4 regions of the Paenibacillus sp. SN-8-1 genome follow, and region 4 is predicted to be linked to each of the others. Evidence: predicted binding sites of a transcription regulator. Region 4 holds the regulator's gene; each other region holds the start of a gene.
What was found. The regulator Rex, encoded in region 4, represses fermentation and respiration genes when NADH is low (regulators of the CRP and FNR family bind a similar motif). The targets are predictions, from matches to a motif close to TTGTGAAATATTTCACAA.

Region 1 (7,456 bases), 160 kb from region 4:
CCATGCATTGGATTAGCCCCTGGAGCGAACGGTTCACCGGCTTTACGTCCATCTGGCGTTGTACCTGTCTTCTTCCCGTATACTACATTGGATGTGATCGTAAGAACAGATTGTGTTGGCATTGCATTACGATAAGCTTTGTGTTTGCGGATCATGCTCATGAATTGTTCAACCAACTCAACTGCAATTTGGTCAACCCGATCATCATTGTTACCGTAGCAAGGGAACTCGCCCTCGATCTCAAAGTCAACAGCAATTCCATTCTCGTTGCGAATTGGTTTAACTTTGGCATATTTAATGGCGCTCAGGGAGTCAGCCGCAACGGAAAGTCCTGCGATACCGCAAGCCATAGTACGAAGGATATCACGGTCGTGCAGCGCCATTTCAATCCGTTCATAACTGTATTTATCATGCATATAGTGAATAACATTAAGGGTATTCATATAAAGCTTAGCCAACCATTCCATCATCGGTTTGAACCGTTTCATGACCTCGGCATAATCCAGCACTTCTCCCGTAATAGCAGGATACTCAGGACCAACCTGAACGCCGGACTTTTCATCCTTACCCCCATTAATTGCATACAGCAAAGCTTTGGCCAGGTTCGCACGAGCGCCGAAGAACTGCATTTGCTTACCGATCTCCATAGCGGATACACAGCAGGCAATTCCATAATCATCGCCATAGATCGGACGCATTAAATCGTCGTTTTCATATTGAATGGAGCTGGTCTCGATGGATACTTTAGCACAGTACTTCTTGAAGCCTTCAGGCAGCTTCTCGGACCACAGCACAGTCAGGTTCGGTTCTGGGGCAGGTCCAAGATTATAGAGCGTATGCAGGAACCGGAAGCTGTTCTTAGTTACTCTTGTCTGACCGTTAACGGCCATACCTCCGATAGATTCTGTCACCCAAGTAGGGTCACCACTGAAAAGATCATTATAGTCAGGTGTACGCAGGAATTTCACGATACGAAGCTTCATAACGAAATGGTCAACCAATTCCTGAGCTTGCTCCTCAGTTAAAGTACCTTCAGCCAAATCCCGCTCAATGTAGATATCAAGGAAAGAGGATACACGGCCCAGGGACATCGCGGCACCATTTTGCTCCTTAATCGCTGCAAGGTAACCGAAGTAGACCCACTGGAACGCTTCTTTTGCATTGTTAGCCGGCTTGGAGATGTCAAATCCATGCATTTCAGCCAACACTTTAAGCTCTCCAAGAGCACGAATTTGTTCAGAAAGTTCCTCGCGAAGGCGAATGACATCCTCATCGATCACATCAAGCTCTAACTGCTTAAGCTCATATTTCTTCTGATTAACAAGGAAATCTACACCATACAGAGCGACTCTGCGGTAGTCTCCGATAATACGGCCGCGGCCATAAGCATCTGGGAGACCTGTAATAATGCCGGCTTTACGAGCTGCTCTCATTTCAGAAGTATAGGCATCAAATACACCCTGATTGTGCGTTTTGCGAATGCCGTTAAAGATATTAATAACTTCTTCGGGCAGCTTGAAGCCGTATGCCTCACATGCATCAATCATCATTCTAATCCCGCCAAAAGGCTGGATGGAACGCTTGAACGGTGCATCAGTCTGAACGCCGACGATTTGCTCTTTGTCTTTATCCAGATACCCTGGTTTATGAGAAATAATTGTAGATGGGGTGTTGACGTCAACATCGAGTACGCCGCCATTATCCCGTTCCTTCTTAGTCAATTCGGAGACAATGTCCCAGAGTTCCTTGGTGTTCTGAGTGGCACCCTGCAAGAAATCTTCCCGGCCATGATATGGATTTATGTTATCATCAATGAAATTACGCACATTGACTTCTTTTTGCCATTTCCCCTTCTTGAAGCTTCTCCATCCGGATTGTACGGTTTGTACTTCTCTCTCGATAACCGACATGATATTTCCCTCCATCACATAAATTTTGATGCAAGCTGGAACATGTGAGGTCACTTAGTTTATACATCATAGTTCATTGTGATAACTTTCACAAAACAATCTAACCAGGTGCCACTCGTGACTTCATCTATGCCCTATCCCTGTATCTTTGGGACTCTTTATACTATTATCATAGAGGTTTCCCCGTAAAAAGGATGTGACAAATATCACTCTTTCGGTGATATTTGTCACTCCGTTTTCAGCGTGCTATTTAGCTATACCTTCTTACTCAAATCTTCCGTAGAAGGCGTCTCTATACACTTCTGCGAGCTCTTTTACAAGCGGCAGTTTAGGATTGGCAGTTGTACATTGGTCTTCGAATGCGCGATCTGCCAGGTAGTCTACTCTGCTCTCGAAGTCTTTTGGATCAAAGCCGAGCTCTTGGAACGATTCTGGAATTCCCAGCTTCTTGTTCATGTCACGGATTGCGTTGATCAGGCTTTTCACGCCTTCCTCGGTTGTACGAGCAGGCAGTCCCAGAATGCGGGCGATTTCTGCATAACGCTGGTCAGCCACAAAGTTCGTATATTTAGGGAACGCGGCGAACTTCGTTGGTTTTTTCGCGTTATAGCGAATAACGTGCGGCATCAAGATCGCATTGGTACGGCCGTGGGCAGTATGGTACTGGCCACCCCATTTGTGCGCCAAGCTGTGGTTGATGCCCAGGAAGGCATTGGCGAACGCCATACCAGCAAGAGTCGATGCGTTATGCATTTTCTCACGTGCCAATTTATCTCCAGTCAGAGCCGATTTCTCCAACCATTCGAATACGAGCTGAATAGCTTTGATAGCAAGACCATCTGTGTAGTCACTAGCCATAACAGATACATAGGCTTCAATGGCGTGGGTAAGTACGTCCATACCAGTGTCAGCTACTGCTACTTTAGGCAGACTGTATACGAATTCCGGATCAATAATTGCAACATCAGGTGTTAATTCATAATCAGCAAGCGGATATTTTGTATTGCCGTTCTCTTTATCTGTAATAACGGCGAACGAAGTCACTTCCGAACCTGTACCCGAAGTTGTTGGAATGGCTACGAACTGTGCTTTTTGGCCAAGGCGCGGATATTTGTAGATCCGTTTGCGGATATCCATGAATTTTTGTTTCAGGTTGTTAAAGTCAGTGTCTGGATATTCGTAGAACAACCACATACCTTTTGCCGCATCCATTGGTGATCCACCACCCAGTGCGATGATGCAGTCTGGCTGGAATTGATTCATCAGCTCTGTACCGCGTTGTACAGTAGTAGTCGATGGATCTGGTTCAACTTGTGAGAACACTTCAATGGCAACTGGAGTCTCGCGCTGACGCAGATAATGTTCTACTCTATCAACATAACCAAGCTTAACCATCATCGGGTCTGTAACAATCAATACACGTGTGATATCCGGCATTTTGGCGAGGTACTGAGTAGCCCCTTTTTCAAAATAGACTTTGGAAGGTACTTTGAACCATTGCATATTCACGGTACGACGATTCACCCTTTTCACGTTAATTAAGTTCACTGCTGTCACGTTCGAAGAAGTTGAATTCCGTCCATACGAACCGCAGCCAAGTGTAAGCGATGGAAGGTTGGTATTGTAAATATCCCCGATACCGCCTTGCGAAGATGGTTGATTTACCAGAATCCGGCAGGTAGGCATACGATCAGAGAACTTCTGAATAACTTCCTCATTGTTCGAGTGAATAACCGAAGAGTGACCCATACCGCCAAATGCGACAACTTCTGCTGCACGATCGATACCTTGCTGTGCACTGCTTACTTTGTAGCAAGCGAGTACTGGGCTAAGCTTCTCGGCAGACAGTGGGTACTTGGTGCCTACTCCTTCAATTTCAGCAACCAGAATTTTGGTTCCTTCCGGCACTTGAATGCCGCACATTTCAGCGATCTTCACAGCAGGTTGACCTACGATTGTAGGATTCACCGCACATTTGTCGGCTACAATTGCCCCTGCAGTCAGTTTGGCGGCTTCCTCTTTATTCACGAAGTAGCATCCATTTGCGATCATTTTTTTCTTCACTTGATCGAAGATTGGCTCTTCAATAATTACAGCTTGCTCTGAAGCACAGATCATTCCGTTGTCAAATGTCTTGGACAAGATCAGGTCGTTCACCGCTTGGTCGATATCCGCACTTTTCTCGATGAAGCAAGGTACGTTACCAGGACCTACACCAAGCGCTGGCTTACCACAGCTGTATGCTGCGCGAACCATTGCAGAACCGCCTGTAGCCAGAATCAAAGCAACATCAGGGTGATTCATCAGTGCGTTGGTCTTATCCATGGAAGGTGCTTCAATCCATTGGATGCAATCTGCCGGAGCACCGTTCGCTACTGCTGCTTTGAGCAGAATCTGTGCAGTTTCTGTACAGCAGCCTTGTGCTGAAGGGTGGAACCCGAAGATGATTGGGTTACGAGTCTTGATCGCAATCAGGGCTTTAAAAATAGTGGTTGATGTTGGATTCGTAACCGGTGTAATCCCCATGATAATTCCAACAGGTTCGGCAATCTTCTGGAAGTTGTCGAATGGATTATCTTCAATAACACCTACAGTTTTGTTATTCTTGATGCTATGGTAGATATATTCGGTTGCGAACATATTCTTAATAATCTTATCTTCATACACTCCGCGTCCTGTTTCTTCAATGGCCAGCTTAGCCAAGTACATGTGCTTATCCATGCCGGCTAGAGCCATGGCCTGAACAATTTTATCGATTTGTTCCTGATCCATCTTCATGAAGGCATCGGTTGCTTTCTTTGCTTTGTTGATTAGTGTCTGGATGTGTTCTTCAGCGGTTGGCTTTACGGGTTCATTTACTTCGGTTTTAACAGCCATTACTCTCATCCTCCTATTATTTAGGTAAGCGAGGTTTAAGAGAAATTACAATCGTGAATATTTTCACAAATGCATTAATCTCAAAAGCCTTTCGCTTGACTTCCTTCTCTCTACGCATTCATCTTAGCATGGTGAGAAATCGCATACTGTGACATTTATCACTAAAAATAACTAAAGTGAAATAAATCACAATGTTCGTATATTCGCCACTTTTACGCCCCGTATAAGCCCCTCAACCGCTTAATTTAGCTATATAATTGAGGCATAGAAATGGATCGGACCTTTAGTCCCCTCCAGATAGAAATTGAATAAATTGGATGACTAAGGAGTGATCGGTTATGAATGAGTATTTGACTACAACCTTGACCCGAGGGAATACCGGCAGCTTCACCGAGCAAAATTTTAACCGTCTGTTAGTAATGATGAAGGACAAACTTTATCCGTCCGGGTCTCATTTGTTCTGGGAGGGAGATGTGGCCGATAAGCTATTCTTTATTAAGAGGGGACGAATCAAATTAACGAAATCAACAGATGAAGGTAAGGAACTTATCTTATATATGTATCAAAGCGGTGACCTTGTCGGTCAAGCCGATCCCTTCTTTGGTTCCCGGTACAGCTTCACAGCAGAGGTAATTGAAGATAGCGAAATTGGAATCATTGAACAACGCGATCTGGAGACTATCGTGTGTCAGCATGCTGACTTTGCCATTGATTTCATGAAATGGATGGGCATTCATCACCGTCTGACACAGACCAAATTTCGTGACCTTATGATGTATGGCAAACCCGGGGCTCTCTGTTCCACCTTGATCCGTCTTAGCAACTCTTATGGGGAGAAGCAAGGAAATACTATCCGTATCAACAAGAAGATCACCCATACGGATCTCTCCAATATGATTGGAGCTACCCGGGAAAGTGTGAACCGGATGCTCAGTGATCTGCGCAGGAAGGATGCCCTGGAATATGAGAATGGCTTGATCATTATTAAAGATTTGGTCATGCTGCAGGATATTTGCCACTGTGAATTATGTCCAAGTCAAATTTGCCGCATTTAAATAATTTATTTGAAAAGCAGTCAGAGCCGTTATCCGGCCTGCCTGCTTTTTTGTGTTTTAGACAGGTCTCAATCTTAAAATAAACTTACATTACCACTAGCCGGACAGGATTTGGCCTCAGTAAATAGAATTAAATGACTTAAGAAATAAGTCCATAGTTCACACCCCACTGGAGGTCAAAGTCATGAATCCCACCATTCTAATTGTTGATGATCAACCTGACATAGTAGAGCTGCTAAAGCTGTTTCTGGAGAGAGACAATTACCGTGTTCTAGAGGCCTATGACGGGATGAAGGCATGGGAGATTGTTCAATCCGAACAAATCGACCTGGCTGTTATTGACATCATGATGCCTGTTCAGGACGGCTTTCAATTAGTGAAGCAGATACGTTCGGTTTATAAAATGCCCATTATTTTCCTCTCCGCCAAGAACCAGGATAGTGACAAGATCCTGGGACTTGGCCTTGGAGCAGATGATTTCATAGTAAAGCCTTTTAATCCCCTGGAAGTCGTAGCTCGTATTCAAGCCCAGGTTCGACGAGCCTATGACTTCAACGATGCCCTGCCGGTGTCTTCGGCTCCTCCTACTGTTGATATCATGATTGGCGGCTTGAAGCTGCATCCTGAGTCTTGTACCTTGTTATTGGAAGGCAATGAAATTGAGCTTACCTCTACAGAATACAAGCTGCTCAAGACCTTTATGGAGGCACCGGGGCGTGTTTTTACGAAGAAGCAGTTGTTTGAGAAAGTATGGAGCGATCCTTACTGGAAAGATGACAACACCATTATGGTTCATATCTCACGGCTCCGGGATAAGATTGAGGTTGACCCCAGGCAGCCTGTCTATATCAAGACTATACGAGGGCTTGGTTATAAATTTGCGAAGAAGGAAGATTTCTATTGAAATCCAAGGGACGCCTATTTCACTCACTGGTTAAGTCTTATTTGTTCTTTGCTCTAACGCTTGGAATCATATATATATTGGTTCAATTATTCTCCGGAGGCTTATCCGGCGGTTATTCGGACGATCCTGTTGATGCCTCTCAGATTGTCAAATCGGACTATACCTCCATCAATTCGACAGCGATTGAGGAATCCGGAGGGTGGATTGAAATCCTGGATAACCAGCGAAAAGTCATATACGTTAGAGGGAATAAGCAGGACGAGCGAACCCGATATTCCTCAGAGGAACTAATGTCCATGCTGTATTCCGGTCAGAAAGGGGCCTTCCTGTACTCCATTGCTCCATTTAAATCCAGTCAAGGTACGAGCTTGTTCTGTCTGGTAGCTATACCGAGGGAACATGGTCAGTCAGAGCTTAAGCTCCTAGAGCCTCCCCAGAGTATTAACCTTACTTTAACAAGTGGCTTTTATGGGATTCTTCTTCTGTCGGTGATTAGCGCATATTTTTACAGCAGGTGGACCTCATCCCGCCTTACCATACCATTGGAACAGATCTCAGCCGCAATCAAGCATATGCGCGAAGGGAATTATGATCAGCGTCTAGCATTCAGATCCAACGAGGAGTTAACCACCATACAAGAGTGCTTTAACGATATGGCTGAACATCTTCAAGAGACGGAGCAGTCGAACCAAATCCTAAAGGATAGCAAA
Region 2 (7,456 bases), 1.9 Mb from region 4:
GCAGACGCACCAAAGGTGTTCCACCAATCAGTTCTGTTACATTATTTACGACTTTAGCCATGATATAAACCCTCCCCTGAATAGTAAGCCATTTCATATCAAAAAAACGTATGAAGAAACTTAGGCTGTATATAGAACAAGCGCAGGAGAGGAATCTTTCTACACATCCTATATCCTGGCTGTTATGATATCCGAGTAAATAAGTAGGTTTTCCACTAGTCTTATCTTATCAATACCTACTTGGGTTGTCAATAATAGACGCCAAAAATACTTTGCTATTCGTGTCAAAAGTCCGAACCCGCACAGCAAAGTATCTTGATCACGTTCTATTCACTTTTTGCCTGTTCCAGCAGCTCTCGCAGTTCCTCACGCTTGAACACGTAAGCTTCACGGCAGAAGTCGCATACTACCTCGGTCTGTTCATCTTCTTCCATTAGTTGAGTAAGTTCACTTTCCCCAAGGCTGATCAAAGTCTTCTCAACTCGTTCCCGGGAACAGGAGCAGGCGAAGGTGATATCCATTTCATCCAGGACCCGGATGTCCGGAACAATCCACTTCAGCATTTCTTCAAGCTCCAAGCCTTGGTCAAGCAGAGAAGTAACCGGCGGAAGCTGTCCGATCGCCTGTTCGATTGCCGCAATTTCTTTATCATCAAGGCCCGGAAGCAGCTGAATGATAAATCCACCCGCCACGATGACCGACGAATCACTATCTACAAGCACGCCCAGTCCCACAGCGGATGGCGTCTGTTCGGATACAGCGAAATAATACGTGAAATCTTCCCCGAGCTCTCCAGAGATAATCGGCACACTCCCGCGATACGGCTCCTTGAGTCCAAGATCCTTGATCACATGGATAAAGCCGCTTGTTCCTACGGCTCCAGCCACATCCAGCTTACCAAGGCTATTGCTCGGAAGATGGACATGCGGATCATTCACATAACCACGGACTTGCCCATTTGCATTCGCATCGACGACAATTTGCCCGATTGGACCATCACCCTTAACCTGAACCGTTAATTTCTCATTGCCCTTCATCATCGAACCCATCATAGCTGCGGCCGTAAGTGTACGCCCAAGGGCGGCCGTTGCGGTCGGATAGGTGTCATGCCGGCGGCGCAGCTCGTCTACGAGCTGAGTTGTTCTTACAGCGAAGGCGCGTACTTTCCCGTCCATTGCTGTTCCTCTTATTAATCGATCCTTCTCTTGGCTCATATTCCGTTACGCCTCCTCTAAGTTCTCAGATGTTCCAGCTTAGTATATGGATAAAGCCCCGCTTCATGTCTTGGAGGTATATGCTCCGTATTAACAATTCCGCTCGTAAATCAGTCTTAGCCCCTCAAGTGTGAGCAGCGGATTAACCTCTTCGATACTGGTTGTCTCGCTAGCAATAAGTCCTGCAAGGCCACCCGTGGCCACCACTTTGGGCTTCGCGTTCATCTCGCTGCGAATTCTTCCTACAATTCCATCAACTTGACCCGCATATCCAAAAATAATACCTGCCTGCATAGCATGAATCGTATTGCGCCCGATTACCTTCTTCGGCTTCTCCAGCTCGATGCGCGGCAGCTTCGATGCGCGCTGATAGAGCGCTTCGGTTGCAATTCCAATGCCCGGCACAATAGCGCCGCCCAAATAATTGCCTTTTTCATCTATACAATCAAAAGTAGTCGCTGTTCCAAAATCAACCACAACCAGAGGCCCGCCGCCATAAAGCTCCACAGCAGCCACCGCATTGACAATCCGGTCAGCACCGACCTCACGAGGATTCTCATATCGCAGATTGAGTCCTGTCTTGATCCCCGGACCCACGATCAGAGGGGCTTTCTTCAAATACGTCTCACACATTTGCTCCAGCACATGCATCAGCGGAGGAACGACGGAGGATATAATAACACCTTCTATATCCCGTACATCAATATGCGACATTTGAAACAGATTATGTATCAATACGCCGTATTCATCCCCCGTAGACTGCCGATTGGTTCCCAACCGGAAATGGTGCAGCAGCTCACGGTTCTTGTAGATCCCGAGCACAATGTTCGTATTGCCCACGTCAACCACAAGGATCATGGCTCTCACCTCACTTTCTTGTCATTCAGATCCAGACTGATGTCCAGACTTTCAAAGGAGTAGGTTAGTCTTCCTACAGATATTACGTCTACTCCACTTTCGGCAATTCCTCTTATGGTAGCCAGCGACACATTTCCTGAAGCCTCCACCGTAACATGGGGAGCAGCCGATTTGATTCGCTGAACCGCTTGCTTCATTAATTCCGGCTGCATATTATCCAGCATAATGATATCCGCTCCGGCTGCAAGCGCCTCTTCCACCTGCTCCATATTCTCTGTCTCGACTTCGATTGTCATCGTGTGCGGGATATTCGCCCGTGCCCGGCTAACAGCCTGAGCGATACCGCCGGCACCCTTGATATGATTATCTTTAATCATGACGGCATCATACAGTCCAAACCGATGATTTGCGCCCCCGCCCATGCGTACGGCATACTTCTCCAGCATCCGGTGGCCTGGGGTTGTCTTGCGAGTATCGACCAGTCTCACCTCAAGTCCTTCCAAAGCATCTACATATGTACGCGTACGTGTAGCAATCCCCGATAAGCGCTGCAGCAGGTTCAGCGCCAGACGCTCCCCGGTGAGAATACTGTGTGTGCTGCCCTCCACTTCAATTAAGACACTTCCCTTGGCAGCATACTGCCCTTCCTCGGCATGTGCCTTGAATGAAAGCGTAGGGTCCACTACTTCAAATACAAGCTGGGCGACAGGGATTCCCGCGATAATCCCATCGTCTTTAGCATGGATTATTCCTTTGGATTCATGCCCGAATGGAATAGTAACCGATGTGGTCACATCTCCAGAACCAACATCTTCTCTAAGCCAACCACGTATAGACTCTATAAGGCCTTCATTATATCCATTAAATATCATCGATCCCAGCCTCCAACATTCCTTTTTCACGATGGTGAACAATTCGCTTCAGCCAGTCCAGATCTCTACGTTCCGGATAATCCTCCCGGCAATGCCCACCCCGGCTTTCTTGACGAGCGAGCGCAGATTCCGTAATGAGAAGCGCGCAAGTGAGCATATTGGCATACTCCAGTTCTTCACTTTGCCGCAGTTCATACCCGAAGATATCCGTCTGCTGCTTCAGCTCTCCAAGTCCCTTCCTAAGCGACTCCTCACTCCGTCTGACTCCCACATGCCGAACCATCGTCTTCTGAAGCTTCAGCCTTCGCTCACTAATCTTGAAGTTGGCCAAGCCTGTTCGTTCTTCCCGGTAAGAGATATTCTCCCAGGCCGTCTTCAGGGGAACAAGCTCTCGGATCTGTTCCACAATTCGGCGACCGAATACAATCGCTTCCGTCAATGAGTTGCTGGCCAGCCGGTTAGCTCCATGAATTCCCGTTGAGGATACCTCGCCACAAGCATACAGCCGGGCAACCGAAGTCTCTCCCTGCAGGTTGGTCAGTACCCCGCCCATCATATAATGCGCAGCAGGGGCGACTGGAATCCAGTCGCTCGTGATATCGAGCCCGTACCGAATACAAGTCTCATATATGGTAGGAAAACGATTCCTCACCATCTCGGGGAGCTCGTGCGTGATATCCAAATATACAAAAGTAGTCTTTGTGGCTTCCATTTCACTAACAATCGCCCGGGCCACAATATCCCGCGGAGCAAGCTCCAGCTGAGGATGATATTTCTCCATGAATCGGTCACCATGAATATTACGAAGAATTGCGCCTTCTCCTCTTACCGCCTCCGAAATCAGAAACCGCGGTGCACCCGAATAACTTAGAGCAGTAGGATGGAACTGAATAAACTCCATATCCCGAATTAGAGCACCCGCCCGGTAAGCAATCGCTACTCCGTCCCCGGTGGCTACTTCAGGGTTCGTCGTGTAACGATACAGCTGCCCGGCTCCTCCGCTGCACAAAATCGTTGCATCCGCACGCAAGAAGAAACGCTCACCATCAGGCCCTTGCAGCAACGCACCCAGGCATTCCTCATTTTCCGTGATGAGATCAATGACATAATGGTGTTCCAGTATCTCAATATTCTCAGTCTCACGAACCTTTTGGGACAGTGCGCGCACAATCTCATATCCGGTAGCATCTCCATTCGCATGAAGAATACGCCGGTGGCTGTGGGCAGCTTCCTGAGTCAGTGCTAATTCGCCGTTCTCCTGGTCAAAAGCAGCACCCATCCGTATGAGATCTCTTACTCCCTCGGAGCCTTCATGCACAAGCACATCCACCGCGGAACGCAGACAGAAATCAGCACCTGCAAAAAGGGTATCATCCCGATGGGACTCAGGTGAGTCCTCCTCCGAGATCACAGCCGCAATTCCACCCTGTGCGTAGCGTGTATTACTTTCCATTAACCCATTCTTCGTAATCATAACGACACGGCGGTCTTCACTTGCTTTAATCGCTGTGAACAGACCCGCGATCCCCGTACCAATAACAATTACTTCTGTCTCACGCACCGGAATTTCTCCCAGATCAAAATCCACTAAGTATTTAGGTATCATTTCGTTCACCTGTCTTTAGGGCAAGAGAGTAGCGCATGCTACTTAACTTGTAACATGCGCTCTAGGGATGCTCTGGCTTTGTCTGCAACAGCCGGCGGTACGTACACTTGTGGCTGCATAGTCTCCAGACATTTGACCAGCTTCTTCAGATTATTTACTTTCATATTCGGACATACCAGGAATTTGGTAGCAAAATAGAACTCTTTATCCGGACTATCCAGCCTAAGCTGATAGCCTGTACCGTCTTCTGTCCCAACGATGAATTGCTTGCAGTCGGATTGCTTGCAGTAATCCAAAATCGCTGTGGTGCTTCCTACAAAGTCACCCATCTCAACGACCTCAGGGCGGCACTCAGGATGAACCACAAACTGGGCTTCCGGATATTTGGCTTTCATCTCAACCACGTCTTTAACCGTTAGCATATCGTGGGTGTTGCAGTACCCTTCCCAGATAATCATTTTCTTATCGGTATGCTGCTGTACATAGGCACCCAGGTTCTTATCTGGTACCCAGATGATCTCATCTGCATCTACAGAATTAATTACCTTAACGGCGTTTGAAGACGTACAGCAAATATCAGTCTCAGCCTTGATCTCGGCTGATGAATTAATATAAGTAACGACCTTGGCATTCGGATGCTCGGCCTTCACCTTTCTCAGTCCGTCCACGTTAACCATATCCGCCATCGGGCAGCCTGCCCGCTCGTCAGGAATAAGGACTGTCTTGTTCGGAGCCAGGATCTTGGCGCTTTCCCCCATAAAATGAACCCCGCAGAATACAATTACCTCAGCATCGGTCTCTGCTGCTTTCTGTGCAAGCAAAAAAGAGTCTCCGCGAAAATCGGCAACTTCCTGAATCTCATCTCTTTGATAGTAATGTGCTAAAATGATGGCGTTTCTTTCCTTCTTAAGCTGTGCCAGCCTCTCCCGTAGTTCGCGGTTCTGCTGCGCTTTGCGTTCCAAAGCTAGTGCCTCCACCAGACATCCTCCCCTGTATCTTACAGCAATATGGATTTAACTAAGCCTCTAAAGCCCGGTCTCTTTCTCTATCCGGATCCATTAAAAACTTTGTGCATTGTTTAACAATTAATTTACACAACGAGAGTTCTGCTGTCAATCAGCCGCAATCCGCAAAAAAACCGGAAAACACCAAGTGTTTTCCGGTTTGCTTCAATGATTGCTTCCTATATACCTTTGTTGGTCAGCACATGAATCGCTAATTTAAAGCGGTGTGCTGCCGCCATTTCCGCTTCCATCTTGATCCTTCGGCTGCGGAGGTACTGGGGCATCCTTCACGGTTCCTTCGGGTGTATCCACCGGATGATCTCCGCGGATATCATTCGCCGAGCTTCCTGGAACATCATTAGGGATGTCACCACCCGGAATAGTAGGCTGAGCTTCCTCATCTCTTGCTTGAATGCGAACGTTCACATCCCCAATTGTGTCGACAATCGGTGCGCCAGATTCAGAAGAGCTGCTTCCGTCACCATCAGGATCCGGGGTAAGCTTACCTGTCTCGATCAACTGTTTGATTTGATCCAGTTCGAGTGTCTCCACCTCAAGGAGTGTTTCTGCAATGAGGTGAACCTCTTTGGAATACTTCATCAACAGCTGCTTACAACGTTCATAGCTTTCATTAATGAACCGCTGCATTTCCTGATCGATCTCATAGGCAATTGCATCACTATAATTCTGCTCGTGCCCAATATCGCGGCCCAGGAACACTTGGCCTTGAGAAGTTCCGAACTGCATTGGGCCCAGCTTCTCACTCATACCATACTCGACAATCATACTGCGAACAATGCTGGTAGCTTGCTGGAAGTCACTGTAAGCCCCGGTTCCGATTTCACCGATGAACAGTTCCTCTGATACACGTCCTCCGAGGAGACCGGTAACTTTATCAAGCAGCTCCTGCTTTGTAACCAGCATGCGGTCTTCCTTAGGCATCATAATTACATACCCGCCGGCACGACCACGTGGAATAATAGTAACCTTGTGAACCATGTCCGCATGTTCAAGGAAGTAACCCACGATCGTATGACCCGCTTCGTGGAAGGCCACAATGCGCTTCTCACGTTCGCTGACCACACGGCTGCGCTTCTCAGTACCTACGATAACACGGTCGATGGCTTCATCTACTTCGCGCATGGAGATATCCTTGCGGTTACGGCGCGCTGCAAGCAGGGCCGCTTCGTTAAGAAGGTTCTCCAGGTCTGCACCTGTGAATCCTGTTGTGCGTTTGGCGATGACATCCAGACGAACATCTTTGGTCAAAGGTTTGTTACGCGCATGTACTTTAAGTACAGCTTCACGGCCCTTCACATCTGGGCGGTCCACCGTGATTTGACGGTCGAAACGTCCCGGACGAAGAAGTGCAGGATCTAGAATATCCGCACGGTTCGTTGCGGCTACGATAATAATCCCCTCGTTGCCTCCGAAGCCGTCCATTTCTACGAGCAATTGGTTGAGCGTCTGCTCACGTTCGTCATGTCCGCCGCCAAGTCCGGCACCGCGCTGACGACCCACTGCATCAATCTCATCAATGAAGATGATACAAGGAGCATTCTTCTTCGCATTCTCGAACAAGTCACGAACACGGGATGCGCCGACACCGACGAACATTTCCACGAAGTCCGAACCTGAAATACTGAAGAAAGGAACGCCTGCTTCACCGGCTACTGCACGGGCAAGCAAGGTTTTACCTGTACCTGGAGGGCCCACTAGGAGCACCCCTTTAGGAATACGTGCACCTACGGCGGCGAATTTGCGAGGATCTTTCAAGAACTCAACGACTTCAACGAGCTCCTGCTTCTCTTCATCCGCTCCGGCTACGTCTTCAAAAGTAACCTTCTTCTTCTCTTCATTATATAACCGAGCCCGGCTCTTGCCGAAATTCATCACTTTGCC
Region 3 (7,456 bases), 2.2 Mb from region 4:
CTGCTGTCCATATATAGAATCAGCTGTCCGCTGCCGGTGGTTGCAGGAGCTAGTGTGGCAGGACTGGAAGTAGGATCTGGGATCGTCAGCGTGCCGCCGTCTGGCGGCTGTGAGCTGTCCCCGGAGGTACTGCTCCCGGAATCCGTAGTGCCGGCTCCATCCGCTGGGACGCTGCTTTGACTGCCTTGGCTATCCGCAGGGGGATTGGAAGTGGCAGGGGAACCCGATGTCTGGTCTTGCTGGGTAGCCTGGGATGATGGAGCAGTGTTCTCGGTAGTCTGATTATTTGAATTAACCGCAGCAACCTGCTTGGTTCCTTCCAGCGAAGAATTAGTGCCAGGCTTTGTTGTTCCGTTAGTCTCGAATGTAACAGGTGAGGCAGAGTTCAGAGATTGTACCCCGGCCGCTGCCTGTGACTGCACCTGCGAGGAGGAGACAGCTTCAGCACTTGCAGGCATCGCCGCAGCAGCCTGGGAAATGATGAGGGCAGTGACCAAGGTAGCCTTTTTAAAATCCATTAGCAAATGTACTCCTTTAAATTCTGAATTTAGACAATAGGAAAGGAGGCACACGAATAAATTCATGTGCTTTCCAATACGTTGTCATAGGGTTAAGGAATGACGCACTTTACTCCGAAACGGCTGGAGCAGGATTCTTCCGTCCTTTATAGCGGGTGTATACCCATCGAATGATGGCAACTCCAATTACGCAATCCAGAATGATGATGACCGGCATGGCGGTGTAGTTGTATCTGAATTCCGGAACGAACAGCAGCCGGATCAAGGACATAACTACCACGGTCGAGGCCAGCAGAAATTCAGGTTTGCGGAAACGGCGGGCAGTGCCAACTAAGGCGACCAGGAAGAATAGAACTAGACACTGGTGGAACAAATTCCGGATAGCATATGGGAAGACCGAGTAATAAGGCTTATGTCCGGCTCCAAAATACATTTTCCCGTAAATGTAATCCAGCTTTCCGATGGTATACCATTTCAGGAACAACCATGGTTTCTCGGTAAATCCAACCTTAAGGCGTTCTTTGGCAACCTCCATTTGGGTCTTCCCGTGACGGTCTACCATTCCGTCCAAATAGTTGTTGTAAGGATAGGTTCCGGCAGCAAATGGATTCACTTGAGTCGCAACGATAATGACCTGCTTCATGGTGATGATGTTGCGGACCACCCACGGAGACAGGATAATACCGGCTCCAATCAAGGTGACCAAGAGCAGCTTGAGCGTGTCCTTCCATTTTCTCGTCCAAAGGAAGTAGACGGCATGACATACAAAGATGAGCGGCAGGAACTCCGGCCGGGTCAGCACGGTTAACCCGATCAGGGCGCCGCTAGCGAGAGCCCACTTCCATGTCTTCTTCTCGAACGCAACAATCTGGAGGTACAAGTAAGAGACCAGGAAGAACGTACATATAACCTCGGTGAGCACTGCGCCGTTGCTCCAGATAAATGGAGGATAAATGGCACCGACAAAGGCAGCCAAGAGTCCGGCTGCTGTCCCTCCCATGCGCCTAGCCAACCGATAAATGAGAAAGAGGGTAATGAGGCTGAGCACGACCTGAATATAACGAATGTAAGGAGCTGGATCATGGGTCTTGTAATCTACTAGCTTATAGACCGCCGCCATGAACATAGGTAGACCTGGCGATACCTGAGCATTGGATTCCGTGCTTCGGTACCCATAGACCCCCTTCTCCAGAATCTGCTTGACCATAATGTCGTATTGCTTGGAGTCCGTGGAGACGGAATGTTGAACAGATCGGAGAAAGTCAACTCTCAAATAAGCTGCTAGAATAAAAATAATAAGCAGCAAAATAATTACAGCAGGTTTGTTGCCCCGAAAAGACTTAGACCAAAAAGATTGCATCAGGATCAGAACTCTCCCTTTCTCATCATGTAATATATAAACGCGCAAAACTGTGAAAAGTTGCTAATACTTCCAAAGCCATTTAGTAATATGGTGTGAATTACCTCTGTAACTCATTCCATAGAGTTCTTGGTAGTCTTATATTCCTAGTGTATAGCAACCTAAATAAGTATAAAGGTATATAGTATGATTCGCCAACCCAGCGGGGAACTTTCAGGAAACTTTACCCTATAGTGGGGCGATTCTACGGCGATTGGAATGAAGGATAGAGTTTTAACGCCATTTAGAAACATATGGTAAAATATCTGGAGTGAATGAGAGGAGTAATGAGAATGGTGAATAGAGAACCCGTAATTACAATCCGTGACCTGCGGATGAAATATTCCGACAGATACGTACTGAATGGCATTGATCTGGATGTGTTCAAAGGCCAGATTATAGGATACATAGGACCTAACGGTGCAGGGAAAAGCACGACCGTGAAGATCATGCTCGGGCTCGTGGAAGGATATACAGGGGAAGTTAAGATCCTGGGAACTGATATCTCGAGCGGGGATATCAGCTATAAACGGAGAATCGGTTACGTGCCTGAGATCGCTGAAATCTACGATACACTTACGGCGAAGGAGTACCTGACCTTTATCGGAGAATTATATGGAATTAATCGGGATGCTGCAGATGAGAAAGCAAGAAGATTAATAGATTGCTTCGGATTGAAGGAGGCCTACAATTCCCGGATCAGCTCTTACTCGAAGGGGATGAGGCAAAAGGTAATGATTATCTCAAGCCTGCTGCATAACCCGGATATTCTGTTCTTCGACGAGCCGCTGAGCGGTCTGGATGCGAACAGTGTGATGGTTCTGAAGGAGATCCTCTCGCTGCTCGCCGAGCAGGGGAAGACGATCTTCTATTCTTCTCACATTATGGATGTGGTCGAGAAGATCAGCAGCCGGATTGTTCTGCTGGGTGAGGGGCGAATTCTCGCCGATGGAACGTTTAGCGAATTGAAGGACCGGAGCAAGGAAGGGTCGCTGGAGGAAATCTTCAATCAGCTGACCGGCTTCAATGAGCACAGGCAGATCGCTGAAGCGTTCGTGGCTGCCGTACAGGAGGCCTGAGCCGTATGATAGAAAGCCGGATTTTGAAAGGACTTGATCTATTCCGGGGGGCCTTTGAGAAGGCGGGCGTTGACTATGCCATGATGAGGTCAATTCTCCAGATTAAGCTCATTATGGATGGACGAAGGGTCCCAACGATTATAGCTGGCGGGAATAAATCGAAGAAGAAAGATACTGCTCTCGGCGATCAGAATAAGAAGGAAGGCAATTCCTTTATACGGTCGCTTTGGCTGTACGGGCTGATGGGGCTGATGCTGGTTCCGATCGTTCTGCTCGGAGACAATTATATTTTTCAAATGAGTATCGTGTTCGGCATTATGATGTTCCTGGTGATGACCTCGCTGATCTCGGATTTCTCTTCCGTACTGCTGGATATCCGGGATAAGACGATTCTGTTCACCAAGCCGGTGGACCGGAAGACAATCAATATGGCGAAGCTGATTCATATTCTAATCTATATGTTCTTCGTTACCGGGACGCTGGCGGCTCCGTCGTTGATTGCCGGCCTTATTGAGCACGGTGTCTTGTTCTTCCTAATCTTCCTGATTGAAACCATCCTGATGGATATTCTGATCGTGGTGCTTACGGCGGTCCTCTATTTCTTCGTGCTGAAGTTCTTTGACGGAGAGAAGCTGAAGGATATGATCAACTATGTGCAGATTGCTCTATCGATCGGGATTACGATCGGTTATCAGCTGGTCAGCCGGCTGTTCAACCTGGTGAACCTCACGGTGCATTTTCAGCCAAAGTGGTGGCAGATCTTCCTGTTCCCCATCTGGTTCGGTTCCCCGTTCGAGACCCTGCTGCACGGAGCAAGGCAAAGTCACTACATGATCTTCACGCTGCTGGTCATTCTGGTGCCTATAATTCTGCTCTTCATCTATGTCAAAATGATGCCTGCCTTTGAACGTAATCTGCAGAAGCTGTCCGATCAGAGTGTTCGGGCAGGGCGCGCAGGGGGAAGGCTGACGGATCTGGTAGCTAAATGGGTCAGCGGCAGCCGTGAGGAGGAGACTTTCTTCCGTTTTGCCGCCAAAATGATGAGTACAGAGCGGGACTTCAAGCTGAAGGTCTATCCGACACTGGGCTTCTCGATTATCTTCCCGTTCATCTTCTTCTTCCTGGACTTCCATGAGGGCGGACTTCAGGGGATTGCATCAAGCCGGATGTATTTATTCATTTATTTCTGTGCGCTGCTTGTGCCTACTGTTGTCATGATGCTGAAGTACTCGGGCAGATATAAAGGGTCATGGATCTATCAGATTGCCCCGATCAGCCATACGGCTCCTATCTATAAGGGAACGCTCAAGGCTTTTCTGGCGAGACTGCTGATTCCGATGTTCATTCTGGAGAGCATTATATTTATTGCCATATTCGGTATGAGAATTCTGCCGGATCTGCTGGATGTGCTGCTGATGCTGCCGCTGTATACGCTAATCTGCTTCTTGGTGCTTCGGAAGGCGCTGCCGTTCTCGGAAGCCTTCGAGGCAACCCAGCAGAAGGAAGCGATACTGACGATTCCGCTCATGCTGATCCTGGGCGTTTTTGCCGGGATTCATTACTTCAGCACCGAGATACCTTACGGAGTGTATATTTACATGGGGCTGCTGCTGGTGCTGAACGTGGCAGGCTGGAGGATCGTATTCCGTTCCAGCAGCCTGAACAGCTTAAAGAATACAAATCGTTGATGCTAAATGGAATGAACTAAAGAAATGAGCGCATGGATCAAGGCTAACACTTGTTATGCAAAAGAATCGATCACGCAGTCTTTAGTTCAATCCATATGACAAACAATTATCCAGATTCATGTTGGCGGAATCACAGCGCTCCTGCGGATAAGCAGATACAATGCGGATAAGATCATTTTGTCCAGGAGGAGCCTATGGATAATAGAAGGAGAACAAGAGAGTGGGCCTACGAACTCTACGAACTGGTGGGGCAGACTGCGGTAAAGCCGAAAGCGGTGCGTAAGGCTGAGAATAACGGGCCAAGAATCAGACGCGAGAAGCTGACCGTTAGCTTCATGATCGGAAGGTACTGCTCCGGTCATCATAACCGGGCAAGCCGCATGCATGACTGTGACAATGGCAGCCGCACCATCCGGCTGTGCCAGGAATGTTATGTGCTGCATCAATATGCAATGAAGCGGCTGAGCCTGTGTCAGTTCGGAGAAGAGAAGTCGACATGTGTAGAGTGCCCGGTTCATTGTTATAAGCCTAAGCAGCGACTGCAGATTAAAGAAGTGATGAGGTACTCGGGTCCACGGATGCTGATGAGCCACCCGGTGCTGGCAATATGGCATCTGCTAGATCAGCGGGGAGATAAGCATAAGCACCCTACTCCATAGTTGAATTTACGGGGATCACCCGGTAAAAGGCTGTTCTGTAAGCAGTTTATTCTGCTGGAGAGCAGTCTTTTTCTTTTAAATAAAAGCTTATATAAAGCGTGTTTGAAATATCGGCATGCAGGGACAGGAGTAACGGAGAGGACGCTTGGAACTGAAGGAGCGTAAACGGCCGCCTACAAGCTTTCTGAAAGAAAGCTACATCGGCAGCATATGCTTTATCTCCGGATTTCAACAGTGAAATACAGTAAATCAAGAAACCCGGAGGCGGGCGACGGCCGAAAGTGGAGCAAGCATTCTCAGTAGTTACGACCATTCCCAATGGAGAACATGTCATCTTAAATTTATGCATTGTTATGTGATTTCTGTCACAAATCTGTCTGAATTGAGCGGATGGATGTGATAATTATCACAAGCGCAAAAGAAAATTTTTGCGAAAATAGTGACCAGGATCACAACGTGATGCAATAACTACACCAAGAACGGCTTCATTTTGCCTGGGATGAGATGAATTCAAGCCCAAATGTAAGATCAAAGTCAAGATCGAAAGTAACACCTGAACAACAAACAAATTCAGAAAGAGGGAAAAGAGAGAAATGGATACGTTACTGCTTGCACGCATCCAGTTTGCTGCAACCACAATTTTTCACTTCTTCTTCGTTCCGGTATCGATCGGATTGGTTCTGCTGATCGCGATGATGGAGACGATGTATGTAGTCAAGGGAAAAGAAGAATACAAAAGAATGGCGAAGTTCTGGGGGAAGCTGTTCCTGATTAACTTTGCAGTTGGTGTTGTTACCGGCATTCTGCAGGAGTTCCAGTTCGGCATGAACTGGTCGGACTACTCCCGGTTCGTCGGAGATGTGTTCGGCGCACCGCTTGCGGTGGAGGCGCTGTTCGCGTTCTTCCTGGAATCGACCTTCATTGGACTGTGGATCTTCGGCTGGGATCGGTTATCCCCGAAGGTGCACCTTCTCAGCATCTGGCTGGTGGCGCTTGGCACAACCATCTCCGCCTTCTGGATTCTTGCCGCCAACTCCTTCATGCAAAGACCGGTGGGCTACGCTATCCATAACGGCCGGGCGGAAATGAACGATTTCTTCGCGCTGATCGGCAATGGCCAGCTGTGGGTGGAATTCCCGCATACCGTGCTGGGCGCATTTGCAACCGGAGCTTTCCTGATTACCGGTGTGAGCGCGTATAAGCTGCTGAAGAAGCAGGACGTGGATTTTTTCAAGAAATCATTCAAAATTGCCGTGATAGTAGCTCTGATCTCTTCCTTCCTGACCGCGATCTTTGGCCACCAGCAGGCTCAATACCTGGTTAAGACACAGCCGATGAAGATGGCCGCCAGTGAGGGACTCTGGGGCAAGAGCGGGGATCCCGCAGGGTGGACGGTTGTAGCTTCGATTGACCCGACAACCAAAGAGAATAAATACGAGATCAAAATTCCTTATCTGCTGAGCTTCCTGTCGTACAGCAAATTCTCAGGGGAAGTGAAGGGGATGAACGAGCTGCAAGCCCAGTATGAGAAGACCTATGGTCCGGGCAACTATATCCCGCCGGTTCGTACAACCTTCTGGAGCTTCCGCATCATGATTGCCGCAGGCTGTCTGATGATCGTGCTCAGTGCTTACGGAGTCTATCTGGCGGCAAGGAAACGTCTCGAACGTCTTAACAAGTGGTACTGGCGCACCATGCTCTTCAGCATTTCACTGCCTTTCATTGCGAATACATCCGGTTGGGTGATGACGGAATTCGGCCGACAGCCGTGGACCGTGTTCGGACTCATGCAGACGAAGGACAGCGTCTCGCCTAGCGTTACTCCCGGGCAAGTGTTGTTCTCCCTGATCGCGTTCTGCCTGATCTATGCGGCGCTTGCCGCGGTACTGGTCTATCTGTTCGTTCGCGTTATCAAAAAGGGGCCGTATGCGGAAGAGCAGACGAAAGCCCATACTCATGATCCGTTTGGCAAGGAGGAATATCATGCTGTCTCTTAATGAATTATGGTTCGTGCTGGTTGCGGTATTGTTCATCGGGTTCTTCTTCCTGGAGGGTTTCGACTTCGGCGTAGGCATGGCCACCCAGGTGCTCGCCAAGAATGATACGGACCGCC
Region 4 (7,456 bases):
ACGGTATCCCATACGGACTTACTGGCATGTGTTAACGAAGCCAGATTAGCCTGCTGCTTGGCCACAATGACAGCAGCGTTCTTCTCGTTCCAATAATCCTCCATCGAATACACATAATATCTCTGAATTCCAAACAGAATCAGCAGGGCGATAACTATGGACATCAAAATCCATTTCGTTTTTTTCTTCATGCGATCACTTCCTTTCACTCAGAAGTGCTCCGCTTAGCGGGAGAGCAATCCTTCGAAACAAGCTTGAGCTTCTCTGCGTACCCGCTCTTCATCAATGGTCAGACAGCTGCCATGCTTAACAACCTGATTCCCGTTCACCCACACATGTTCAACGTCCTTAGGGCCAGCGGAATATACCATATGAGAAATGAAATCCGTATGCGGAATAAAGTGAGCTTGATCGGTATTCATAGCAATGAAGTCAGCCTTCATGCCTTCCGCAAGCCTTCCGGTATTTGGCAGGTATACGGACTGAGCACCATAAATCGTGCCCATTTTAAGAGCTTCTTCTGCCGGTACAGCCGTCGGATCACCTGATACACCTTTATGTATCAAGGCTGCCAGCCTAATCTCCTCGAACATGTCGAGGTTGTTGTTGCTTGCTGCCCCGTCTGTACCCAAGGAGACAACAACCCCTGCCTTTTGCAGATCAACGACACGGGCAACGCCGCTGGCAAGCTTAAGGTTGCTCCCAGGGTTATGCGACACCGCAACCTTATTCGTAGCAAGAATCTCGATCTCTTCATCATTCAAATGCACGCCGTGGGCGATGATTGAAGGTCGTGAGAAGAATCCTAGCTTTTCCAAATGCATCGTTGGACGAAGACCATACTCATTGATATTCTGCTGCACTTCAGCGGCAGTCTCGGACATGTGGGTATGCAGCGGAAGATCCAGGTCATGAGCCGCTTGAACGAACTTCTCAATGAATGCAGGCGGACAAGTGTAAGGGGAATGCGGGGACATCATGGTCGTAATTCGCCCATCCGCCTTGCCATGCCAATCTTGGGCGAACCGTATCGCCTCTTCCAGCTTCTGCTGCTGTACGTCCTCAGGACATAAGCCAATGGCTCCGCGCATCAGTACAGCACGAATTCCCGATTCCTCCGTTACTTTAGCTACCTGATCCATATGGTCATACATGTCCAGGAAGGTTGTCGTACCTCCCTTAAGCATTTCCACGACAGACAGCGCGGTACCCCAGTATACATCTCTGGAGGTGAACTTGGCTTCCATCGGCCACATCTTCTCCTGCAGCCAAGTTTGGAGCAGCATATCGTCCCCATAACCGCGCAGCAGAGACATCGCTGCATGACCATGGGTATTAATCAGCCCTGGAGCAAATAGCAGGCCCCTTCCGTCAAAAGTGTCTGTCCCCTCTTCGACCTCGGGACGAGACTCTCCGACATATTTGATCAGATCGTCCTCAATTAACATATATCCCTTGACCACAGAACGTCCTGGTTCCAGCACAGCAAAGCTTCCGTTTTCAATTAACCATTTACGACTCATTTGTCACTGCTTCCTTTCCATCTCCCAAATAATATGCCAGGCTGAGCAGATCCGTTGTAAAATCTGCCGCGTGCAGGCGTATCTCGGCAGGCACCTTCAGAATTGTTGGCGCAAAGTTAAGGATCGCTTCAATTCCAGCATCGATAAGCTGATCGGCTACCCGTTGTGCCTCAAAATCAGGCACAGTTATAATTCCAATCCGGATACCCAGCTTCTTCACGGTAGCACCAAGATCTTCAATCGGCTGTACGGTCAAGGAATTAATCTTCTGGCCGACCTTCTTCTCCGAGGCATCGAAGACCGCCACGATCTTCATATTGTCCTTCAAGTACGTATTGTAATTGGATAAGGCCTGACCCAAGTTCCCGGCCCCGACAAGGGCCACATTGATCTGCTGATCCAAGTTGAGGATTTGGCGAATCTTCTCGATCAGATAGGAGACATCATATCCGATACCTTTACGACCAAAATCACCGAAGTATGCAAGATCTTTGCGAATTTGAGCCGGGTTCAGATCCAGCTTTTGTCCAAGCTCCTGCGATGAGACGGTTGCGACTTCCCGAAGGCTCAGTTCATTCAGAAAGCGCAGATATACGGGTAATCTGCGTACCACCGCATCTGAGATTTTCTCCGATTTCATTTCTTTTTCCCCCTAATGCTAATGAGTCCGGTTGATCACCGGTGGCCAAGCCATTCCGAAATCCGAGGCACCATTTGGTTGGTGGGCATATGCTCCATCTTTGGGCCTGGCAAAGAATAAAGGAAATACTTCCCGTAATAGGACTCGAGAATTCGTGTATCATATACAATCACGATACCGCGGTCCTGGGAGGACCGCACCAGTCGTCCAAATCCCTGCTTGAAGCGGATAACCGCCTGCGGGACGGACAACTTCATAAATGGATTCTTCTTCTGCTGCTGCAGCCGCTCGCTCTTGGCTTCTACCAGCGGATGGTTCGGAGGTTGAAATGGAAGCCGTACGATAGCCAGACTCGTAAGAGCCTCCCCTGGAATATCGACACCTTCCCAGAAGCTGCTCGTACCGAGCAATACAGAGGCCTGCTGGCCCTGAAATCTTCGAGTAAGCTTAGTCCGATTTCCGCTGTCTACTCCTTGTCCAATGACTGTAATCCCCTGTGTAGATAGAACCTCTTTCAGGGGGTCATATACCTGTCTAAGCATACGATAAGAAGTGAACAATACAAGCATGCGTCCTTGGGTAGCAATTGCCGAATCAGCCAAGGACTGTACGAGTGTATTCACGAAATGATCGTCCCCGACACTGCCCTTCACACTTGGGAAATCCCGAGGGATGACGAGCAGGGCCTGTTCCCTGTACTTGAATGGTGAGGGAAGCAACGAGGTCAATAATTGATCCTGCTCAGAAGCTTCCGTAAGTCCCAGCTGCTCGATCATATATTGAAACGACTTGTCTACGGATAAAGTAGCAGAGGTCATGATAACGCTCTTCTTTTTATCAAAGAAAAGAGCTTTAAGCTGTTCACTTACCTCAACGGGTACAGCATAAATTTGCAGAGACCGGCTGCGGTAATGACCGTTACCTTCAAGCCAGTAGACCGTCTCCTCATTGTCGAGCTTCATAAAAGAACGGATACTGTCCCTCTCAGCTCCCAAATCCTTGAACAGACCGCTTATATCCGTCACCAGGCTCTCAGAGCTATAACTTTCGTCATCTTCCTTTAGCTCATTCACCATACGTTCGCCTTTGCGAATTACCGTACCCATAGTCATGTAAATCTGATTCTCGATTTCACTAAGCGCATCCCAATTCTTGGGCTTTTTGTGCGGAAGCAGACGAAGAACGAACTGTCCCGGGTCTCCGGGAGCGGCATCGCTTCGCTCAGGCATGAGTCCGAACAATTGATCGCTGAGACGATCCCAGTTCTCCTTGATCTCAATAATCTCAGGGTACAGATTATCAATTACACTCATCCACTCGCTGGCCTTCTCCGACCCGCTGGTCTGAAGCTGAGCCCGCAGATTCGGAAGCTGACCCGTCTTACTGTCCTTGAAGAGGCGTGTCAAGGTGTGAACGACCGTGAAGTATTTCATATTCATACCCAAATGCTTGCCGGCTACTTCTTCGAGATGGTGTGCCTCGTCAATGACAAGACGTTCATAGCTCGGAAGCAGCTGATGACCCGCCTTCACATCTGTGAACAGCTTCGAGTGGTTCGTGATCACCACATCAGCTACACCAGCCTCGTGTTTGGCCTTATGATAGAAGCACTTTCTGAACCATGGACATGAGCGTCCCAGACAGGAATCCGATTCACTGGCAACCGTCTCCCAGAAATCAGCTCCCCGATTGCCCTGGTTCAGCTCTTCATCATCCCCGGTCTCGGTCTGGGTTAACCACACGATCATCTGTGCAGCCGTCATAACTTCTTCCTTTGGTGTAGTGAAATCTCTCTTGTTTATTTTATGTTCAAATTTGCGCAGACACAAATAATGCCCTCTTCCTTTGAAGATTGCTGCCCGAAATGGAAAAGGAACCACGTCCGTAAGCAGAGGAATATCTCTCTCGCGGAGCTGCTCTTGCAGGTTGATGGTATGCGTACTTACCATAACCTTCTCTTCAGACTTAACGCTGTGATAAATCGCAGGCAGCAGATAACCGAGTGACTTCCCTGTACCCGTACCTGCTTCGACCAACAAGTGCTTATCCTCATCAAAGGCCTTCATGACGTCTTCAAGCATGATATTCTGAGCTTCCCGCTCTTCATACCCAGGGAGCTTGCTCTTCAAGTTCGCACGAACATCAGCCATAAACTGCTCGAAAGATTTATCCTTCAGAGGATTATCGAAATCCTCACTTCGCGGCGGCTTGATGTCAATCCAGTCTTCTGTCCGAAGCGCGAACTGACGGTAATAGGTGAACCCATCTGTTGAAGCGTCCGTTTCCCTCTCCCTGATCTGGAGTGCAGCATCAAAGAACCATCCCAAATCACTGTCCTCGCCTGAGAACAGGTCAGAAAGCCGCTGCAAAGCGAGAAGTGGAAGGTCATCAATCTCTTCCAGACATTTAGCAAAAATAAGTGCGGTAGCCAAGGCATCGGAATCGGCTTGATGAGGTCTGTCATGGGTTACCCCAAATTCACCGGACACAAAGCCAAGCTGATATGATGTAAGCGAAGGAAACATTATTTTGAGGAAATCCATGGTATCCAGGATTCTCCCCGTAAAGGGTAAATAGCCCGTTTTGTCCAAAGCACTCTGTAAGAAATTAAAGTCAAAAGCAACGTTATGGCCAACGAGGATCACATCGTCCAGAAGAGGCACCATTTCCATCATAACCTCATCCAGTAAGGGAGCGTTCTGTACATCCTCCTCGGTAATCCCTGTTAACCCAGAAATAAAAGGCGGAATCGGTACACCCGGCTTCACATACGAGGAATATACCTGGCTAATCGTACGATCATGATCTATAATAGCAAGCCCAACTTGAATAATTTCATCAGAGGACTGGTTACCTGTCGTTTCAAAATCGAGAACGGCATATTTCATTATATACTCATTACCTTTCATTCCAGTCTCTCTAACAGCATATCAAAAAAAACTCGGTTTGGAAATTAAGACATGCAAACAAATATTCGCACCCCTCTTTTACCCTATAACAAACAAAAAACGATGCGAAAAAATCCCATTGAATGGTCGCATCGTTCATCAAATTAAGATACATTACAATAATGAAGTAAGCTGGGCTCCGAACTGCAGGGATCCCCGTTTTTGTTGGCATACATCCAAATTATTCAAGGGCTCAGTAAATGAAGGATCAATATGATGGGCTAATGTAAAATATTCTTGTGCTTTATCCATATGGTTCATCTTCGCTTCAATACAACCAAGCGCATTATAGACGATGGATCTAAGCCGCTTGTTGTCCGTCAATGGCAGCACCCATTGAAAATGCCGTCCCGCCTCCCGGGTATCATTCATATTCAAATAGGACATGGCCAAATAAATCCGGGCCAACAGGCTGTCTTGAAACTCCTCGGTGGTACGCTTGAACTGTTCGGCCGCATGGGAATACATCATTAGCTTGTAATAGCCCTGTCCCTTAATGAAGGTACCCGACTTCATCTCAGGCAGCTCCACAATCTTAGCAGAATCCGTTAACCCCCAGCTTTTGCGTACATCACTCATTTTCTCTTCAAAAGAAAGCCACTCCTCAATAATTCCATCACTCATAGCTTTAAGCAATTGCCACTTTTTGCCCAGCTCCTGCTTCTGGTTACCTTTAGCGATCGGGTACATCTCAGCGATTTCCTCCAACATATCATTCATTTCCGCAAATACATGCTGAAACATCATCTGCATCCCACCCTAAACGAAAATGAAATCAAGCAGCGGCCCTATGTTCATTTTTTGTTTAGGCGGATGATTTCATTCTTGAAGGAACCCCTTAAATAATGGATTACAGCTTAACGGACTGTCGCATGTACCTCGTAGCTGGCTGTTTCAACAGGACGGTTATTCTCATCGACGAACAAAACGGTAGGCTTATGGTGACGTACTTCCTCCTGGGACATCTGTGCATAGGAAATGATAATAACCGTGTCCCCCGGCTGAACCAATCTCGCTGCCGCTCCATTAAGACAGATCACACCGCTGCCGCGTGGTCCTGGAATCACATAAGTCTCTAGGCGAGCACCGTTATTATTGTTTACAATTTGTACTTTCTCATTCTCAAGCAGGTCTGCCCGCTCCATCAGGTTCTCATCTATGGTAATACTGCCCACGTAGTTGAGGTTCGCCTCTGTCACGGTTGCGCGGTGAATTTTGGATTTCATCATGGTTCTATACATGAGTTACCACTCCTTTGGTAGTAAAAAGAATGTTATCAATCAGACGAGTTGTTCCGAATTTAACCGCCAGGGCAATCAAGAGTTCTCCATCCAGATCGCTTACCTTAGCCTCTTCATGGACTGGTGTTAGCGATGGAAATGCTAAAATATCCACATAATCAATTACAGCCATGGGCTGAGACTTAATATTCCGGGTCAGGCCATCACGAATTTCGGCCAGGGTCACGGCCGGGTCGTTCTTCATCCACTCTTCTGCTTCACGCAGAGATCTGGACAGGATCAGAGCCTGCTTTCTCTCTTCTTCCTTCAAATATACGTTCCTGGAACTGAGTGCCAGTCCATCTGATTCACGAACAATAGGGCAGGGGACAATCTCTACATCAAAGTTCAAATCATCCACCATTTGGCGGATAACCGCTACTTGCTGTGCATCTTTGAGTCCAAAATAAGCTTTATCCGGGGCGATCATATGAAACAGCTTACCTACCACCGTGGTTACCCCATCGAAATGGCCGGGGCGCGAAGCACCGCACAGTTCATCAGTAAGCTCAGATACCGCAATTTTCGTCTTTGTAGGCTGAGGGTACATCTCCTGTACGCTCGGCAGAAAGACTACATCCACCCCTTCACGCTCTGCCAAAGCCAGGTCTCTCTTCTCATCACGGGGATACCGGTCCAGGTCCTCATTCGGACCGAACTGAATTGGATTAACAAAGATGCTCAGAACTACAAGATCATTGTGTTCCCTTGCCTGCTTCAGCAGACTGGCGTGGCCCTCATGGAGGAAGCCCATCGTAGGCACGAAGCCCACGGACAGTTCTTGTCCAGCCTTAGCTGCGCTAAACCGCTCCTGCTTAACATATTTCTTAAGATCAGTAACTTTATCTATAACGATCATGACCGGGTGTCCACCTTTCCTCTGCCGTACAATGAATCAACCACGCTCTCATCAGCATGGAACACATGCTCTTTCGCCGGGAATTGACCTGATTTTACTTCTTCTACATATTCACGAATTCCGCGGCGAACTTCATTTCCAACGTCAGCAAAGGTCTTCACGAAACGCTTCTCCCGATAATCCGAATCATATTTGAGCACATCATG

Region 1: adhE (bifunctional acetaldehyde-CoA/alcohol dehydrogenase) is a predicted target of Rex. The motif match lies at 4,839-4,856, and genes of this name have one in related genera.
Region 2: nadA (quinolinate synthase NadA) is a predicted target of Rex. The motif match lies at 5,618-5,635, and genes of this name have one in related genera.
Region 3: ACRRNK_RS20760 (cytochrome ubiquinol oxidase subunit I) is a predicted target of Rex. The motif match lies at 5,738-5,755, and genes of this name have one in related genera.

What each region holds. Positions count from the first base shown of each region.
Region 1 is NZ_CP194782.1:1,834,211-1,841,666, reverse strand. Features, by position in the region: gene pflB (formate C-acetyltransferase) at 1-1,910, opposite strand, end outside; gene adhE (bifunctional acetaldehyde-CoA/alcohol dehydrogenase) at 2,175-4,787, opposite strand; gene ACRRNK_RS08565 (Crp/Fnr family transcriptional regulator) at 5,126-5,842, shown strand; gene ACRRNK_RS08560 (response regulator transcription factor) at 6,027-6,746, shown strand; gene ACRRNK_RS08555 (HAMP domain-containing sensor histidine kinase) at 6,743-7,456, shown strand, end outside.
Region 2 is NZ_CP194782.1:60,595-68,050, reverse strand. Features, by position in the region: gene cysK (cysteine synthase A) at 1-61, opposite strand, end outside; gene hslO (Hsp33 family molecular chaperone HslO) at 327-1,214, opposite strand; gene ACRRNK_RS00305 (type III pantothenate kinase) at 1,305-2,072, opposite strand; gene nadC (carboxylating nicotinate-nucleotide diphosphorylase) at 2,078-2,944, opposite strand; gene ACRRNK_RS00295 (L-aspartate oxidase) at 2,934-4,550, opposite strand; gene nadA (quinolinate synthase NadA) at 4,589-5,527, opposite strand; gene ftsH (ATP-dependent zinc metalloprotease FtsH) at 5,771-7,456, opposite strand, start outside.
Region 3 is NZ_CP194782.1:4,237,555-4,245,010, reverse strand. Features, by position in the region: gene ACRRNK_RS20785 (stalk domain-containing protein) at 1-518, opposite strand, end outside; gene ACRRNK_RS20780 (ArnT family glycosyltransferase) at 628-1,878, opposite strand; gene ACRRNK_RS20775 (ABC transporter ATP-binding protein) at 2,205-2,996, shown strand; gene ACRRNK_RS20770 (hypothetical protein) at 3,002-4,684, shown strand; gene ACRRNK_RS20765 (nitrous oxide-stimulated promoter family protein) at 4,879-5,343, shown strand; gene ACRRNK_RS20760 (cytochrome ubiquinol oxidase subunit I) at 5,937-7,340, shown strand; gene cydB (cytochrome d ubiquinol oxidase subunit II) at 7,327-7,456, shown strand, end outside.
Region 4 is NZ_CP194782.1:1,989,891-1,997,346, reverse strand. Features, by position in the region: gene ACRRNK_RS09440 (DUF5590 domain-containing protein) at 1-191, opposite strand, end outside; gene ACRRNK_RS09435 (amidohydrolase) at 225-1,523, opposite strand; gene ACRRNK_RS09430 (redox-sensing transcriptional repressor Rex) at 1,513-2,163, opposite strand; gene dinG (ATP-dependent DNA helicase DinG) at 2,199-5,051, opposite strand; gene ACRRNK_RS09420 (tetratricopeptide repeat protein) at 5,226-5,858, opposite strand; gene panD (aspartate 1-decarboxylase) at 5,969-6,352, opposite strand; gene panC (pantoate--beta-alanine ligase) at 6,345-7,250, opposite strand; gene panB (3-methyl-2-oxobutanoate hydroxymethyltransferase) at 7,247-7,456, opposite strand, start outside.